DNA from 3 places in the Peribacillus sp. GL_122 genome. Region 1 is predicted to be linked to each of the others. Evidence: predicted binding sites of a transcription regulator. Region 1 holds the regulator's gene; each other region holds the start of a gene.
The links. Region 1 encodes Rex, which represses fermentation and respiration genes when NADH is low (regulators of the CRP and FNR family bind a similar motif). Its sites were predicted from a motif close to TTGTGAAATATTTCACAA; they were not measured.
Positions count from the first base shown of each region.

Region 1 (4,914 bases):
TAACAAATTTGTGGATAACTTTCAAGCGACGTTTTGAATGGAAAAGAAAAAGACCGAGTCAATTGACTCGGTCTTTTGTCATTCTTCCAGTTCAGTCCATTCTTCGAGAAGCTGGTCCAAACTTTCCTGTGCAGTATCAAGCTTTGTTTGGACCTCCATTACTTTTTCATGGTCCTGAAAAACATTTGGATCACAAAGGAGGTCATTATATTCGTTTATTTCGATTTCAAGAAGCTCCATGGCTGCCTCGATTTCCTCAATGCGCCGTTTTCGCTGGCGTTCAGCTTTTTTTGCTTCTTTATCAATTTTGTAATTCGTTTTTTCTACAGCTGCATCTAAAGTATTAGCCTGTTCCTGCTGTTCAAGTGCTTGGATTTCAGCCTGCTCCTGTTTCTTCTCTAGATAGTAATCATAATCACCGAGGAATTCTTCGTTGCCGTCTTTGGAGAGCTCTATCACTTTCGTTGCTATTCGATTTATGAAATAACGGTCATGTGAAACGAAAAGAATAGTTCCTGGATAATCGATCAATGCGTTTTCAAGCACCAATTTACTATCGAGGTCCAAATGGTTCGTTGGTTCATCAAGAATTAAAAAATTCCCTTTTTGCATCATCATTTTGGCTAGAGCAAGCCGGGCCTTTTCGCCCCCGCTTAGTGTGGAAACGGTTTTCAAAACATCGTCACCGCTAAAAAGGAAATTACCGAGTACGGTGCGAATGTCCTTTTCCGGTTTAAGGGGATAGTCGTCCCATAATTCATTTAGTACGCGTTTATTGGAAACAAGGTTAGCCTGTTCTTGATCGTAGTAGCTGACTTCTACGTTCGTTCCAAAACGGAAACCCCCAGAAAGTGCAGGCAGCTTAGAAATGATCGTTTTCAATAAAGTAGATTTTCCAACTCCATTTGGGCCAACAAGTGCTATGCTCTCACCTTTAGTCATCCGGGAATTTATATTCTTTGATACCGTTTCCCCTTCGTATCCAATAGCCAAGTCCTGGAGGTGAAGTACTTCATTTCCGCTTTGCCTTTCAATCTGGAAAGAAAAATTTGCAGATTTTTCATCACCTTGCGGCTTGTCCAATACATCCATCTTTTCGAGCTGTTTGCGTCTGCTTTGTGCTCTTTTCGTGGTGGAAGCCCTGGTGATATTACGTTGGACAAAGTCGCGAAGCTTTTCAATTTCCCCTTGTTGCTTCTCGAACAGTTTCATGTCCCGCTCATAATCCTCCGCTTTTCCCTCTAGGTAAGAACTATAATTACCATGGTATTTTTTCATGTTATTTCGGGAAATCTCATATACGAGGTTTACTACTTTATCTAAAAAATAGCGGTCATGGGAAACAATAAGGACAGCTCCCTGGTAGCCTTGTAAATATTGTTCAAGCCAAGAGAGGGTTTCGATATCCAAATGGTTCGTCGGCTCATCCAGAATCAATATATCCGGTTTCCTTAAAAGCAGCTTCCCTAATGCAAGCCTTGTTTTTTGCCCACCGCTTAAAGTGGAAATTGGGGTAGAATAGTCAAAGTCAGCAAACTGAAGTCCATGCAATACGGAACGGATATCCGCTTCATATTGATAACCGCCCTTCTCTTTGAATGTCACCATCAAAGTGTCGTATTCATTCAGCACTTTTTGGTAAATTGTTTCGTTTTCAAAGATGTCAGGTCTGGCCATATCAGCCTCAAGGCGACGCAGTTCCTTTTCTTGCTCTATAAGATCCGTGAATACAGTCAGCATCTCATCCCAAATGGTCAGTTCGGATTCCAATCCCGTATCCTGGGCCATATAGCCGATGGTGACGCCTTTTGGTTTGATTATTTCACCGCCATCATGGGAAAGCTGCCCAGCTATGATTTTAAGCAGAGTGGATTTACCGGCGCCATTTCGGCCGACAAGTGCAATTCGATCTTTATTTTGAACTTCGAGCTTCATATTTGATAAAATAAGTTCAGCTCCATAATATTTCGATAGTTGATTGATTTGTAATAAAATCATAGATTTCACCTCAATTGATTATTGTTAGTGTAACGTATTTTAGTTATTATCGGCAACAGCTTGGTTCCAAGCTGAAACAAAAGCTGTTACATAAAGTGGAATAATAGTGTATGATTTAGGAGGGGTTACTTAAATGGGAGACTTAACGCATTTTAATGAACAGGGCAGGGCCAAAATGGTTGATGTGAGTGCTAAGCCTGAAACAACCCGGACGGCAGTAGCTCAATCGAGCATTTTATTGAATGATGAAATATATGAATTGGTCACGAACCATAAAATGAAAAAAGGTGATGTACTGGCTGTTGCGCAAGTTGCAGGAATAATGGCCAGCAAAAATACATCCAATATAATTCCGATGTGCCATCCCATTGCTCTGCAAGGGGTCAATATAGCCTTTGATTGGGAAAAAGAAGAACAAGGATATAGGCTTAGGATTGAAACGGAAGCTAAGACAAAAGGGAGTACAGGTGTGGAAATGGAAGCGTTAACAGCTGCATCCGTGACTGCCTTGACTGTTTATGACATGTGTAAGGCCATTGATAAGGGAATGGTGATCGGGCCTACATTCTTAGTGGAGAAAACAGGCGGAGTGTCTAGTAGCGATTATAAAAGGCAAGTAAAACAAACAGATAGAGATTAAGTTGAAAAGCATGTGTGAAAGCGGGGAAGAACAATGAACCATGACCCAAAGATACCGCAGGCGACAGCCAAAAGGTTGCCATTGTATTATCGATTTTTAAAGAACTTACATTCCTCAGGCAAACAAAGAGTTTCCTCGGCAGAGCTAAGTGAAGCTGTAAAAGTGGATTCTGCCACAATTCGCCGTGATTTTTCCTACTTTGGCGCGCTTGGGAAAAAAGGCTACGGCTACAATGTCAATTATTTATTATCCTTCTTTAGAAAAACACTAGATCAGGATGAATTGACCAAAGTCGCTTTAATCGGGGTAGGAAATTTAGGAACCGCTTTTTTAAATTACAATTTCATGAAAAATAATAATACTAAAATTGAAATGGCTTTCGAAGTTTCTGAAGAAAAGGTCGGCAAGCGAATAGCTGATGTGCCCATCTATCATATGGATCAAATCGATACACTATTGCAGGAAAATAATATTACTGCGGCTATATTGACAGTGCCTGCACAGGTAGCCCAGACGATAACCGATCGTCTAGTCAAAGCTGATATAAAAGGAATATTGAATTTCACACCTGCACGGCTGACCGTGCCTCCATCCATAAGGGTTCACCACATTGACCTGGCCGTGGAGCTTCAGTCGCTCATCTACTTCCTGAAACATTATCCAGTAGTGGAAGAAGCCGCATTGGAGGAATGAAAAAAACGCTGCATCATTGCAGCGTTTTTTTATTTTTTCTTATTTTTTTGTGCGGCTTTAATCTTAAAGTGTAGCATGATCATGCGTAATCCCGATCCAAAATCAAGAGTTGCAATAAGGACAAGTATGTAGGCAAAGAGTCCCCATCCGGAAGAATTGACGGTTTGAATCGCGATAGCGGTAAAAAGAGCTCCTAAGCCTGCATAGATGATGCCCATGAATAATGGTGATTGACGTTTCATAATAAACCTCCGATGAAGGCCTGTGCAGTATCTAGCATCTTCTCAATATCCTCCCGATATACCACTTGAAGGATGATAACAAGCGTATTCATCGCAATATGTGCGCTCATGGAAACAAGAATGCGGCCTGTTTTCGCATAAAGGAAAGCAAAGGTGAAGCCCATTGCCGTATATAAAAGAAGATGTTCAAATTCACCATGCGCCAAGCCGAAAATAACTGAGCTGATTAAGGCTGAAATAAAGAAGTTAAAGCGTTTATGAAGTGATCCGAAAATGATTTTCCGGAAAATTAATTCTTCCAATATAGGTCCAATTACTGAAGTGACGAAAATGACCATGGGGACTTTGTAAATGAGTGAAATAAGTTGCTGCGTATTTTCAGATTCAGACTCCACCCCAAGCATTTGTTCAATGCTGCCGGCAATGCTTTGTGCAAAAAGAGCCATGAACACTCCTGCAATTGCCCATAATACGGACAACGAAACGGAAGTTTGATTTCTCGTGTCCAACTTTTCCCTCATATCTTTTCTTATTAAAAAAAGAATCAATAATAAAGCAACGAGAAAACTGAAGACTATCCAGTATGCTGCAGACTTCACTTCGAGTTCATCTGCCGGCATTCCAGTATAAGACCCGATCAGCATGAAAATGGGTACCCCAACAATACTGGATAATTGCATGGCAATATAAGTGATGATGACGAACCAATATTCTTTTTTCAAAAATGAAAACTCCTTTTATAGTCACCCATCCCGTTCGGAACGTTCCTGATATGGGGACAATCTATAAACGCATACTCCAAAATGGTATCAAATATTGAGGCAGAACACCACTTAAAGGTACCCCTAACATAACATTTCAATTACATTGTTAAGGAAATCATTATGCTAAAGTAGTTTACCCATAATTTATCAGAAATTAATAAAAAATTTTCAATAAGATACTTGCAAAAAAGGCTCGGTTTATTTAATATTATAAATGTGTTAGCACTCGATGATGAAGAGTGCTAATAATCATGAAACAAATTATCAAGAGAATATGAGGAGGTTGTTTCACTTGTTAAAACCATTAGGTGATCGCGTTATTATTGAACTAGTTCAAACTGAAGAAAAAACTGCAAGCGGTATTGTTCTTCCTGATACTGCTAAAGAAAAGCCACAAGAAGGTAAGGTAGTAGCAGTTGGTACTGGCCGTGTCCTTGAAAATGGCGAACGTGTTGCTTTAGAGGTTGCCCAAGGCGATCTAATTATCTTCTCAAAATATGCAGGTACTGAAGTTAAATACGAAGACACTGAATACTTAATTTTACGTGAAAGCGACATTCTAGCTGTTATCGGCTAA
Region 1 is NZ_CM174415.1:299,572-304,485, forward strand. It holds gene AC3ISB_RS01610 (ABC transporter ATP-binding protein) at 79-1,998, opposite strand; gene moaC (cyclic pyranopterin monophosphate synthase MoaC) at 2,132-2,638, shown strand; gene AC3ISB_RS01620 (redox-sensing transcriptional repressor Rex) at 2,672-3,331, shown strand; gene AC3ISB_RS01625 (YdiK family protein) at 3,361-3,573, opposite strand; gene AC3ISB_RS01630 (CPBP family intramembrane glutamic endopeptidase) at 3,570-4,295, opposite strand; gene groES (co-chaperone GroES) at 4,630-4,914, shown strand.

Region 2 (4,914 bases), 1.2 Mb from region 1:
CCAACTCCAGATTGGTCAATTAACTGTTTATTCGACAATGAAATCCACCTCTTTTTATTTATTTTGGGAAAGAATCAAGTTTCTGTATTTATCAACTTTTGCCGTGAAATTTGGCGGAATGACAGTCGTTGTATCAAGCTGATCCACTATGGCAGGTCCCGAGATTTCAGAAAAGGCCGGAATGAGTTCCCGGTTATACACGTTCGTATTCACATACCCTTCCTCTTCGAAATAGACATCACGCGTTTCCTTCAAGGCATCAGCAAGTGTGCCCCCTGGTTCATAAGTCGGGAATTCAGGTTTTGGCACAGTTCCGATAGCCGTAACGAGCAGCCCGTAGATTTCCACAGTCTGTTCTTTATCGGAGAAAGAAAATTCCCGTTCATGCTCTTGATGGAAACGATCAAGGGTCTCTTCCAATGAAGAAATCGGGCAATCGACTTCTATCGCCAATGAACGCCACTGTCCCAAATACCTCATGTCAATATAGCGCACCAATGTGGAAGCTTCCTTAGCGACCCCTTCTTCTTGCAATAACTCCGCTGCCTCTTTTTCCATTCCGATGAATTCCTTCTCTAAATCCTTTAACGATACATCCTTGACGTTCTTGACATAGGTTTTGGATATATCATGACGAACATCGACCAACAGGCATCCCATTGCGGCGGCAACACCCGGATGCGGCGGGATGATGACAGTCGGGATTTCCATTTCCTTGGCCAGGTACGCTCCATGCAAGGGTCCAGCCCCGCCGAAAGCCACAAGTGCAAAGTCGCGGGGGTCGTATCCCCTTCTGACTGAAATCAGCCTTAGCGCATCACACATATTGGCATTGGCCACCCGTGTGATGGCATTCGCCGCTTCTTCAATCGTATAATCGAATTTCTTGGCGATCTTATCCACGACTTCAATCGCTTTTTGTTTATCAAGTTCCATTTGTCCATCCAATAGTTTTGTGCCAAGCCGTCCCAATACAATATTGGCATCGGAATTGGTCGGTTCCACGCCACCCCTGCTATAGCAAGCAGGTCCAGGAACCGCGCCTGCACTTTGAGGGCCATTGCGTAAAGAACCGCCTTCATCCACCCAAGCTAAGCTTCCGCCTCCTGCTCCTATCGTCAAGATTTCGATACTTGGGAATCCAATCGGATATCCATACTCGATATACCAATCTTTAGTAATCCGCAAATCACCTTCATGCATCAAGGAAATATCGGTGCTCGTTCCTCCCATATCCAGCCCAATTGCATTATTGAACCCGCAAAGCTGGGCGATATGTTTACTGGCAATAGCACCTGCAGCGATTCCGGAACTTGCCAGCCTTGCCGCATAACGGGGTACGGTTTGGGATGTCATTACCCCTCCGCCGGAGTGAAGCACTAATATGTCATCTTCATACCCCCGTTTATTCATTTCACCTTCAAGGGTTTTAATATAGTTGCTGACAGTCGGTCCTAAAACCGCATTGACGATCGTCGTACTCATGCGCTCATGCTCAAAAATCTCAGGAAGGACTTCACTTGAAATGCATATATAAACTTCCGGGAGTTCCTCCTGGATGATTCGTTTCACTTTCACCTCATTGCTTCCATTTACATACGAGTTCATGAAGCAAACCGCAATTGATTCGGTACCGCGTCTTTTTAATTTCCTTGCCAGTGACCGTACTTCCTCTTCATTGATTTCCGTCAAGACATTCCCTGCAAAATCGATGCGCTCTTCCACTTCAAAACGGTCTCTTCTTTGGATATACGGTTTGGCTACATCATCATATGTATCCCATAACTCAAGCTTGGTTCCTCGGCGGATTTCCGATACATCCCGAAATCCAGCGGATGTGATCAATGCTGTCTTTGGCAATTTCCTTTCAATCAAGGCATTGGTGCCCACTGTTGTACCATGGGAAAACACTTTAATATTTTCACAATCTATTTCCGCCTTTGCAATTCCATCCAAAATGCCGATTTCTGGATTCAGAGGAGTCGACGACGTTTTCGTGATTGAAATTTCCTTCGTGCTTTCATCAAAAACGAACACATCCGTAAATGTTCCTCCTACATCAATTGCGAGCCTAGTTTGCTTCGTACCTATCATTTAATTCCCACCCCTGCTACAAGATTTAAAATAATTTATACCTTTTGACATTGCTTCGTGCCCATTTCACCGCTTAATTGTGTGAAAGAGTGTCAGCCAGCCGCTGGATTTTCTTAGGCCAAAAAAGGGACAAGATGAATGATGAAATAAAAAAAACCAGTCATATCAATAAAAAATCATTGATATAACTGGTTTTTGATCTAGGTTTAGCTTCGCTGGGCGGCGAAGTCTATTAGATTCGACAGTTATTATAGAATTCATCTTTTAAATCACCAAGTCCATTTAAGGCGATGGCAGAGTAGTATTTGCTAGATAAAACTACCTGTTCACTATGGCTATATACTTTATCTTACGTCAATCCACCATAAAGTCAAGGGTATTTTTTAGAATAGTCAAACAACTTACAAGGGTAAGAAGTTTACAAAAATAAGTAAAATTAAGGAACCATAACTGTTTCGCTATGCTTACACAACATTATCAGGTGTTTCCGATGTGCCTTCCTCACTGTTTTTGAGGTAAACTTCAGAAATTCCATTCATGCCTTCCGATAGTTGTGCTTTAGTATATTCCATACTGCCAACCAGTTTATGAAACTTCTTATCATCATTCTCGTCTGTAAGTTTAGATTCTGAATCAGTCACATTTTTTCACCTCCATCATTTAGGATGGCAAATCAAGATGGAAATATGTATGACAGGCGATGATGATAGACACCCTCAAAGTCCATTTTAGGTAAAGAATGGAACCTTCCAGCAGAATCTGTACTTAAATAAGCGAGAAAAGATTATTTTATGAATCTTTTTTTTAAAATCAGCTGTTTTCATGGAACTAAAGGGATATACTATAGTTTAGCTTTTATTACATTTTTGTTAGTATTTTTTCTTGCCACACATTGTGTAATATTTTACAAGTTTTTCTATTTACATCAACAAAATGCTTATTGCAAAGGAGAATTGGATATGTCAGAAACGATTACCCAATCACAAACTGAACAACTTAATGCCAGCCAAAAACAATTAGATGTACTGGACCAATTATTAAACCCTGAGGTTCAGGAATCATTGAACACTTTAGTTGAGCAGTTACCAAAACTAACTGAGTTAGTGAATATTTTAACAAAGTCTTATGATTTCGCTCAATCGGTTGCGACTGATGATGTTTTGAAAAACGATACGGTCAGCGCCATTTCGGAGATCGCGACACCTGTAGTCGATTCAGTGAAAGGGCTTGCGGCTACTGCCATCGAAGCTAAGGATCGTGCTGAAGTGAATCATGACGTGATCGGTCTTTTTGGTCTGTTAAGAATGATGAAAGACCCTCAAGCACAAAAACTTTTCCGTTTCGCCCAAGCTTTTCTTGAAGTCTCTTCAGAACGTAAAAACCAAAAATAATTTGATAAACTTTCAATCAGTAAGGACGGGGGATTAACTATGTCAAAACAAATCGTCATCTTAGGTGCAGGTTACGCTGGATTGCTATCTGCCTTATCCGTACGTGAATATTACAAAAAAGATGAAGTACAGGTTACAGTGGTGAACCAATTTCCAACACACCAAATCATCACTGAATTGCACCGTCTTGCAGGCGGATCCATTTCTGAACAAGCTGTTTCCATTCCGTTGGAAAAACTTTTCAAAGGAAAAGATATCGACCTTATCATTTCCAAAGTGGATTCTTTCTCAGTCGATAACAAAGAAGTGAAACTTGCCAATGGTTCCACTTTATCTTATGATGCCCTGGTTGTTGCTTTAGGAAGCCAAACAGGATTCTTCGGCATTCCGGGACTTGAGGAAAACAGCATGGTCTTGAAATCCGTAAACGATGCAAACAAGATTTACAAACATATCGAAGATCGCATCCGCGAATTTGCACAAACGAATAATGAAGCGGACGCAACTATCGTGATCGGCGGCGGCGGATTGACGGGCGTCGAGTTAATCGGTGAAATCGTGGATCATTTCCCTAAAATCGCCAAAAAATTCGGAGTGGACTTCAAGGACTTGAAAATCAAGCTTGTAGAAGCTGGTCCAAAAATCCTTCCGGTCCTGCCTGACCACTTGATCGAACGTGCGATGACAAGCTTGGAAGCACGCGGCGTTGAATTCTTGACAGGTCTGCCTGTAACGGGTGTTAAAGGAAATCAAATCGAATTGAAAGATGGACAAACGATAACGGCCAATACGCTTGTTTGGACAGGCGGAGTTGCGGCTCTTCCAATCGTAGGCGAATCCGGCCTTGAAGTGGATCGCGGCAAAGCGACCGTTAATGAGTATTTGCAATCCAAATCCCATAATGACGTATTCGTTGTCGGGGACAGTGCCGTTGCGTTCCCTCCAGAAGGCGGCCGTCCATACGCTCCTACTGCACAAAATGCTTGGCAAATGGGTGAGCTTGTTGGATACAACCTATATGCAGCCTTTGAAGGCAAGAAACTTGAAGAATTTTCACCTGTAAACTCAGGTACACTTGCGAGCCTTGGCCGTAAGGATGCGGTGGCAACCGTTGGGGCCAATAACACTTCCCTTAAAGGCCTTCCGGCTACATTGATGAAAGAAGCAAGTAATGTTCGCTATCTATCACACATCAAAGCCCTATTCAGCTTGGCTTATTAATTTATTATAGCCGTGACGTGACATCCAGTTCATTGATATGTCCGCGGTACATGCCCTTTCTTCCCGGTCATCGGGATTAAAGGGCATTTTTTTCATGAATTTATTATAATGCCTGATCATGATGCAATGATTGACGAAAGATGTTAACAATGGACGGTACTCCATTTTGTTGCTTATCCATTCTATAAATCTCCTGGGATTAGGCAAC
Region 2 is NZ_CM174415.1:4,825,460-4,830,373, forward strand. It holds gene AC3ISB_RS23335 (hydantoinase B/oxoprolinase family protein) at 1-38, opposite strand, end outside; gene AC3ISB_RS23340 (hydantoinase/oxoprolinase family protein) at 55-2,094, opposite strand; gene AC3ISB_RS23345 (hypothetical protein) at 2,559-2,735, opposite strand; gene AC3ISB_RS23350 (helical membrane plugin domain-containing protein) at 3,054-3,485, shown strand; gene AC3ISB_RS23355 (NAD(P)/FAD-dependent oxidoreductase) at 3,525-4,706, shown strand.
Region 2: the regulator Rex is predicted to act here: its motif matches at 2,987-3,004, upstream of AC3ISB_RS23350 (helical membrane plugin domain-containing protein).

Region 3 (4,914 bases), 220 kb from region 1:
AAAATCTTTAAGCGATTTTCTTCCGTGCTATATTCTAGTGGCAGCGAGTTATCTATTTTCATTACTTAGCACCTCGCAATTTATTTTCAGTTTCTTCGATCTCTTCAACAGAGATATAACGTCCGTGATCTTTTTCGAATGAACGGTGAATCATACAAGCAAAGATACCGATCGTTGCAATGATTGCAATGATCCACATGCTGAATACCAATGCAAAGCCCCAAACGAAGAAGATACAGCTCATGATAAACGGCACGCCACTGTTATTTGGCATATGAATCTTTTCTACTTTACCGCCAAATAATTTAAAGCCTTTTTTCTTTGAATCCCAGAATGCTTCTGTAGAATCAACTGTTGGCACAATTGCAAAGTTATATTCAGGGATTGGTGTATGTGTAGCCCACTCTAGAGAACGTGCATCCCATGGATCGTTTGAGATATTTCTTGATGCATAACGAGTACTCCAATAGATATTGTACACAATAAGTGCAAAACCTATTGCTAAACCAATCGCTCCAACGAAAGAGAGCATATTCAATGGACCATATCCTGTTGCTTCAGAGTACGTATACATACGACGTGCCTGCCCATCTAAACCAGTGATGAACATCGGGAAGAATGTTACATTAAAGCCGACTATAATGAACCAGAACGACCATTTTCCAATTTTTTCGCTCAACATGAAACCGAACATTTTTGGCCACCAGTACGTAAAACCGGCAAGTACGGCAAATACAGTACCAGGGATTAAAACGTAATGGAAGTGAGCTACTAAGAACATTGTATTATGGTATTGGTAGTCAGCACTTGCCATGGCAAGCATAACCCCTGTTACCCCACCGAGCGTGAAAATCGGAATGAAAGCTAAAGAGTATAGCATTGGAACGGTAAATACGATTTTACCTTTCCAAAGTGTGAACAACCAGTTGAAAATCTTAACACCAGTCGGGACGGCAATTGCCATCGTGGTAATCGAGAAGATACCATTAACCATTGCACCGTGACCCATTGTATAGAAATGGTGAGCCCATACAATGAAAGATAGTGTAGAAATAGCTACCATGGAGATAACCATTGAATTATACCCGTACAGGTTACGACGTGCAAATGTCGAAATGATTTCACTGTAAATACCGAAAGCCGGAAGAATTACTATATAAACTTCAGGATGTCCCCAAACCCAGAACAAGTTCGCCCAAAGCATATCGCTACCGCCATTGGCCATCGTAAAGAATTGAGTTCCGAATAGACGATCCATTGTCATCAACGCAAGTGCCACTGTCAATACAGGGAAAGCGAAAACGATAATGAAGTTAGTGATCAAGATAGACCATGTGAACATTGGCATTTTCATTAAGTTCATACCAGGTGCTCTCATTTTCAAGATGGTTACGATAAAGTTGATACCAGTCATTAATGTACCGATACCTGCTATTTGAAGTGAAATCGCGTAATAGTTCGAACCGACTGATTCACTGAAATCATTACTTGCCAGCGGGAAGTAAGATGTCCAGCCTGCATCAGGAGAACCACCAACTACGAAAGAGATGTTAAATAGCATTGCCCCCATGAAGAATAACCAGAAGCTTACCGCGTTCAGACGTGGGAATGCTACGTCACGCGCTCCAACTTGTAATGGTGTAACAATGTTCATTAACCCAATGATAAATGGCATAGCCATAAACAGGATCATGACGACCCCGTGTGTTGTAAATACCTCATTATAATGCTGTCCATCCAAAAGACCGTTATCTGGAATAGCCGTTTGAGCACGCATCATAAGAGCATCAACGCCACCACGGAAAAGCATAAGCAGTGCTGCCAAGATGTACATGATACCAATACGTTTATGGTCAACCGTTGTTAACCACTCACGCCATAAGTAACCCCATTTTTTAAAATAGGTAATTCCGGCAACAACCGCAATCATGGTTAAGCCAATGGCAATCATGGATGCATAAATCGCGGGACTTGGATGAGGTACGGCAAATCGATCAAAGTAATCCATACTTTTGTGACTCCTTTCAGGAAAATATTCCTTATCTTGTAAACCTAGTTGTTTTATCGAACGAAATTAATTCTTAGTGATCATGACTCATGTTGCTGTGTTCTGAATGTTCCTCGTGTGAATCCTTGGAATCATTTTCTTCAGTATCAGAAGATCCGTGATCATGACCAGCATTTTCCCCTTCAGGAGCTGGTGAAAACTCTAAGTGAGTTCCAGTGTAAGTGGATTGTCCCACATGACCAGGTTTTAATAATTCATTGAATTTTTCCTCAGTAATCGGTTTAGCAGTAGCTTTAATTTCATCTACCCACTTATCGTATTCTTTTGCAGACAGTGCATTAACGTTGAACGTTTGCTGAGCAAAACCTGAACCACTGAAGTTTGAATTTCGACCCATATACTCACCTGGTACATCAGCTGCTAAGTGCAACGTATTAACCATGTCCGACATCGCGTATTTTTGTCCTCCAAGTTGCGGAATCCAGAAACTTGAGATTGGACCGAATGAGTAAAGTTTAAATTCAATTGGTCGGTTAGTAGGTATAAACAGATAGTTGACCGTTTCGATATCCTCTTCCGGATAACTAAAATGCCATTTCCAGTTGGAAGATGAAGCGTAAATAACTAAAGGTTCTTGATCTCCGTACCCTTTAGGTGTTGCCTCAACTTCATTTGTTGTTTTAACAGTAACAACGGATAGGAAAGCGACGATTAAAATTGGAATCGCAACCCAAATTATTTCAAGAACCTTACTTCCTTCTATATGAGGCGGTTCATAATCATCACGTTGTTTGGAAGCACGATATTTCATTATCATGAAGATATACAGTACCATAACGACAAGGACGACAAAGGACATTGTCCATATCGAAATCATAATAACATCTGCTTGTGTTGCAGCTACTGGCCCTTTAGGGTCCAAGACCATTAATGGGTTATCGCAACCGGTTAGCACAGTGGCAATTGTAAAAAGTATAGTTAATAGAGCCCATTTTATTTTCATAGTACTACCCCTTTCTTACATAATAAAATTCCAATTGGTAATTATTCGGACAAAGTGTTACCATGTTCACAAACCCGACATACCAATATTAATCCCAAGTGTAAAAAAAGACAATATAAAGTGACATCTGTCACATAAAGTTCAATAAAGAGCAGTAAGAAGATGGTAAATGAACAGAAATGTTCGAAAATCTTCAGCAAATGAAATATAATAATTGTTTAATAAATTACCTATGGAAAATTCACTTATCAGTACAGGATTGCTGACAGTATCGGTCACTTTCCGTTTAATATTACTCTAATATAATGAAATAATTTTTTCACATTATATTCACCGCGTTTATTGCCTCAAGACTTATAAAGATTATGAATTAAATTACCTATCCTGCTAATTAGGTTTCTATCGTTGGAAAACATGATTTATAGCGGATTTTTTTAACTCGGCCATGGAAGTTGGTAAATGGTAGCCGCATTGTACACGATGTTGTTTCCATGCTTCCATACCCTTATGATCCTACACTGGTCAATATTATATATATATAAGGAAATAACGAGTGTGAAATGTAATTGGCTTTATTCTCCTCTCAATACTTATTGCCCTGTCAGTATTCCTAAACAGCCGTATAGCAGTAGTCTTGGGTGAAGTAATTCAGGGGTCAGTCAAACTAGTTAAAACTAGTCAAGTTGTTTATCAATCAATATCAGTAGGACAGGACAGAAACCATTTTACAAAAAAGTACATTTGGTGGTTCAATAAACTCCGGCTTTTGGAAACTCACTACTCAAAAATCAACGACATCCCTTTTGTATCTTCAAGGAAAAGTGCATAAAAAAACCACAAAAAAAGGACTTTTTAAAAGTGTCCTTTTCTCGTGGATATAGTTCAAAATCAAAGTGAAAACTTCCTGGCGTTCAGGCAGTTTTGTTTGAATGTCCAAGCACATCGTATGTATTTCAAATACAAAGGGTTACTTGAAATATTTTTTTGGTACATGACGAGTGCAGTATATTGTATTGAATTTAAAAGGAGCCAACTAATAATTAATCCAAGTCCTCCACAAAATGAAAGCGCATTCAATCATTCGGATCACTTTGACTCAAATTCTTTAGACAGGCGTTCATCCATGTTAGTAAATCTGATGATAGAATGCAAGTTCATTATGCTATATTCCTCGTTTTAGTTACTGAATTCTGTACTTCTTTTTGTTTGAGTGTTAGCCTTTGACTTCATTTTTATGATTTTAGTCGTTTCCGGTACAATTCTTTCACCTTTATGTGTTTTCATTACCATTTCTTCTGTCAGGACAAAAAATATACCAACTAGAAAAATTGCAGCTGCGCTTAGTGTGATGGCGATTCCAACGGCGGTAAATATATAATCTTTATTGTAATCGCTTACAAAGAAACTTAAAGCAAAAATAATAATTCCGATTACACAACCTGTGCCCGATACCCATTTCACTGCATCTAACATCTTCTGATTAGCTTCCATAATTTCATCCCCTTTCTTTCTATTTTATGACATTTCACAAATTTGTCAAATCTTTTCTATATTTTAACATATTCACAATGAAAACCTTGACAAATAGAACGTGCTACTATTAGCTTTTAGGTATTCAAGACTATATGAAAAATCTGCAAAACAGTGCAAATACACTACCTACTTTTTCCTATATTAACCTTTTCTATACTACTAAAAACTTCTCGACTTCCAATTAAAAGCCCCCTGATGATTAATCAGGGGGCTAACTACTTTCTATGGTTTTTGCAAGGTTAACGTTACCGTTTTCTCTTCAGTACCCCGATATACTTTAACCTTTACTTTATCGCCGATTTTCTTATCTGTATATAAGTACTTCCTTAATGCAGCGGCTGTATTTATTTTCGTTCCATCAATTTCAACG
Region 3 is NZ_CM174415.1:518,275-523,188, reverse strand. It holds gene qoxC (cytochrome aa3 quinol oxidase subunit III) at 1-62, opposite strand, end outside; gene qoxB (cytochrome aa3 quinol oxidase subunit I) at 62-2,008, opposite strand; gene qoxA (cytochrome aa3 quinol oxidase subunit II) at 2,082-3,011, opposite strand; gene AC3ISB_RS02530 (hypothetical protein) at 4,188-4,502, opposite strand; gene AC3ISB_RS02525 (S1C family serine protease) at 4,767-4,914, opposite strand, start outside.
Region 3: the regulator Rex is predicted to act here: its motif matches at 3,130-3,147, upstream of qoxA (cytochrome aa3 quinol oxidase subunit II).